DNA from 2 places in the Shewanella aestuarii genome. Region 2 is predicted to be linked to the other one. Evidence: predicted binding sites of a transcription regulator. Region 2 holds the regulator's gene; the other holds the start of a gene.
What was found. Region 2 encodes ArgR, which controls arginine synthesis, uptake and breakdown. Its sites were predicted from a motif close to ANTGAATANNTATTCANT; they were not measured.

Region 1: the regulator ArgR is predicted to act here: its motif matches at 925-942, upstream of gltB (glutamate synthase large subunit).

The regions. Positions count from the first base shown of each region.
Region 1 is NZ_CP050313.1:2,911,033-2,913,243, reverse strand. Features, by position in the region: gene gltB (glutamate synthase large subunit) at 1-871, opposite strand, end outside; gene HBH39_RS12805 (TIGR01212 family radical SAM protein) at 1,393-2,211, shown strand, end outside.
Region 2 is NZ_CP050313.1:3,297,730-3,299,940, forward strand. Features, by position in the region: gene HBH39_RS14460 (META domain-containing protein) at 54-476, shown strand; gene argR (transcriptional regulator ArgR) at 610-1,080, shown strand; gene HBH39_RS14470 (Dyp-type peroxidase) at 1,177-2,115, opposite strand.

The sequences.
Region 1 (2,211 bases), 390 kb from region 2:
GCATTTCCAACATGTTGTCTAATGATGAAGAGTCCGAGCCCGTTTCATTCACAAAGGGGGCCGCTTGCTGTAAATCGGGCAACAAAGGTGAATTAAACTTGTACGCACGTGCACGGGCCCATTGACGGTTACCCGTAATCGTATTGATTTCACCATTATGAGCTAAGTAGCGAAATGGCTGCGCGAGCGGCCATTTAGGTGAGGTGTTGGTTGAAAAGCGCTGGTGGAATAAACAAATAGCACTTTTTAATCGAATGTCCGCAAGGTCTGTATAGAAAGACGGTAAGTCCGCAGGCATCATCAAGCCTTTATAGACTATGACTCGGCCAGACAAACTTGAAACATAAAAGTCTTTGTCATTGGTAATTTGTTGTTCAAGACGGCGACGAGCCATGTATAGGCGGCGTTCTAAGTCTTTTTCACGCCAACCAACAGGTGCATTAATTAGTACTTGGTATATTTGTGGTAGGCTCTCGCGACCAATTTCACCGAGAACATCCGGGTTGATAGGTACTCGACGCCAACCTGCAACGCTTAAGGTTTCACGTTGTAGTTCTTTTTCTAAAATAAATTTCGCTTCGTCAGCTTTTTGCTGATCTTGACTAAGAAATAGCATGCCAACGGCAAAGTTACGACTTAAATGCCAGTCGTTTTCTGCTGCTATAGCCTTAAAAAAATCGGTTGGCATTTGCATTAATAAACCACAGCCATCTCCTGTGCGTCCATCGGCTGCAATACCACCACGATGTTTCATGCGATCGAGTCCATGAATTGCAGTGCGCACGATGCGGTGGCTAGCGTCGCCATCCATTTGTGCAATCAATCCAAACCCGCAATTGTCCCGCTCGAAACTGGGATGATATAAGCTCATACAAAAACCCCCTAAAACCTCTACTAGATACGACTCGGGGTAAATGTGAAAAAATTCCATAGATATGCACCCGAACCTCTCAAATTAAACTGACTTAAGCTAAAGGTCAAACGCAATTATTGCATCATTTTGAAATATTATTACTAACTAGACGTAACATTCTACCATGTTTACGTTAACGTAAACTGTTGGTTTTTTCGTATAACGTTATGAATAAAAAGAATTTTAGTGTTTATTAGCTGGTTTTGTAACTTTTTGGTAACAACGAAAGTGAATTGATTTTGAAATAAAAATAGTGAATTTTATATCAAACACAGTCAATTAATAGAATTGTGTGTTTTTTGACTAAATATTCACTTTTGGTAATTTAAAATTTAGCCGAAATGGTTTGAAAATTCAGCTTGGATTATCTAAAACTAAAATATACAAAGAACTAGATAGTGTTTATTTGATTTAAATCTAGGTTTGTTATTTCAATTTAACCTAAATTAGCCGCCTTTTTTATGATAAAGAGGTATTAAATGGGCTTGGATGATTTCGTCAATACTTATGGCGCAGATTGTAAACTGCGTTATGGTAAAAGACTTAAAAAACTTACAATAGATGCCAAGTTCACTTGCCCTAATCGAGATGGAACCTTAGGTAAAGGAGGTTGTACTTTTTGTAATGTGGCATCGTTTAATTCACAACAAGGTGAGTTTCATACGATCGCGACGCAATTAGATACTGCCAAAATCAATATAAAGGCCAATGATAGGATCAGTCGAACACATAGTGATGAGCAATACATTGCTTATTTTCAAGCCTACACTTCTACTTATGAAGAGTATCAGCAACTTAAAGATAAATATGATCAAGCCATTGCAGATACGCAAATTGTTGCATTGCATATTGGTACTCGGCCTGATTGTGTACCAGACGAGGTATTGGATTTATTGGTAAGCTATCAACAAACGGGTATTGATGTCTGGTTAGAATTAGGCTTACAAACCGCTAACGACACAACCCTTAAATTGATTAATCGTGGCCATAATTTTGCCGCTTATGCAGATACGGTTAAACGTGCGCGAGCACGCGGTTTGAAAGTATGTTGCCATCTAATTTTGGGACTTCCACGAGAAACCTTAGATGACTATATAAGCAGTTTACAAAGTGTGCTTGCAACAGGCGTGGATGGCATCAAGTTGCATCCTTTGCATATTGTTGAAGGTAGCACTATGGCTAAGCAGTGGCGTTATCAAGGTATGAAACTATTAGATTTAACCGAATATGCAGAAGCTGCGGCTAAGTTAATTAGGCTAACACCAAAAAATGTCATTTTTCATCGTGTTACAGCATAC
Region 2 (2,211 bases):
ATTGTGCCTAGTAGTAGAATAGCGCTAATTAAAGTCTTTTCAGTGAATATCCCATGATAAAACATTTCATTGGTGCTGTAGCAGTTATTTTGTCTTTAAGCGCCTGTCAAACCACCAGCAATATCGAGCCCGAATATAATATTATCGGCGAGTGGCGAGTCGATTCAGTCCAATCTAACACTGTGACCGATTACAGTTCAGCCAAATTAATATTTGCAGAAAATGGTAAATTAACTGGCAATACCAGTTGTAATGGCTTTTTTGGCCAATACCAAATAACAGGCAAGCAACTGACATTAACTTCAGATGGGTTAACTCGCAAAGCTTGTATTGAGGCGTTAATGCAACAAGAGCAACAAGTCTTGCAAACATTGCCTTTAGTCAACCAAATACAAATGATAAACAAGCAACTTCATTTATTAGACCAAAGCGGTAACACCATTATGGTGTTAACTGGGGTGGCAAGCACCAAGTAAACAATTCGCGCCAATACAACTAATTGCGCAGTGAATTTTTATTCATCAAAAATGAGTTTTTCTTGACAGTTAAGCTACTTATATTCAAAATAAAGCGTTTTTATGAATAACAACTATAAGATGAAAATACTTTATGCCAACCAATAAAAGTCAGGATGATTTGATCAAAACATTTAAAGCGATTCTTAAAGAAGAGCGTTTTGGCAGTCAAAGCGAAATTGTTAATGCCTTGCAAACTGAAGGATTCGGCAATATTAACCAATCAAAAGTTTCGCGCATGCTCAGTAAATTTGGCGCGGTGCGAACGCGTAATGCCAAACAAGAAATGGTGTATTGTTTACCCGCTGAATTAGGCGTACCTACTGCTGGAAGTCCATTAAAAAACCTGGTCTTGGATGTTGATCATAATCAAGCCATGATTGTGGTTAGAACCAGTCCTGGTGCCGCGCAATTAATTGCACGTTTACTTGACTCAATCGGCAAACCTGAAGGAATTTTAGGCACGATTGCCGGTGATGACACTATCTTTATCTGTCCATCAAGCATTAAAACCATTGACGACACTCTAGAAACCGTAAAGTCACTATTTAACTACGCAGAGTAGCTAGTAGCAGCATTTTATCCTGCCTGTCATTGGCAATCATAAAAAAGCAATGCAGTTCGCATTGCTTTTTTACTGCCTAATCTCAAATCAGCTAACTCAACCTTCATCCCACTGAGTTAAAAAATCTAACGAAGGTGCAAAAAATGACGAGCCAGTTAACGCTTTAGTAAACTGCATCAAGTGGTCATGATTACCATGACCATCACCAAATATCATGCTGCGCAGCATTTGCTCGAAGTTATCGGGGGTTTTACAACTAGAAATAAACATCAAACCTTGCTCTTTAATCGAACCATAAGGCATGCTCTGACGTAAAATCTCCATTGAATTACCCGCACTATCTTTCAAATTTACTCGCTTGATGTGGCTAGTGAGCGGTTTATCTTCTGACGCATATTCAATATCATCTTGCTTTGTGCGACCAATAATGTCTTCTTGTTTTTTAACAGGTAATCTATGCCACTTACTAAGATTATGCGCATATTTTTGCACGTGGATATAACTACCACCTTTAAACTCAGGATCTTCATCGCTCACTAATGCAACTTGTTGGCGATTGCGTCCTTTAGGGTTTTCTGTACCATCAACAAAACCGGTTAAATCGCGATTATCCATAAAGCGGAAGCCGCGCTCTTCATCTACCAATTCCACTAAATCTTCAAACATTTGGTTAATTTCATTGGCAACAAGATGCAAAATATCAAACCGATCACAGCGTATATGAACAAATAAATCGTATTCGATTGCCGGAGCATCGCGATTACCCTCATTCATCGCAGGGAAAGGCTTTAATAACGCTGGACGAGCATTTGGGTAGTAGGTATCCCAAAAATTAGCTCCGATTGCAACAAAACCATTGAATGCACTGTCGGCATATTGGTCTGTCAGTTCATAGATATATTGTGCAACACTGGCAATCGATGGGCGAAGTTGATCTTCAACGCCATCGTTAGCGTTAAACATCAAATAAACACTGTGTAAGTTACCTTCTGCGCAAATCCCTAGTTGCTCGCGGGGCATAATTTGATTATCCATGTTGAAACATACCACCTAGATTGTTGTTTGTACTGAATTGTCAAGCTTGATATTAAATACCAAAATCAAGCTACATTTGTTCAAAAATAAGAAGAA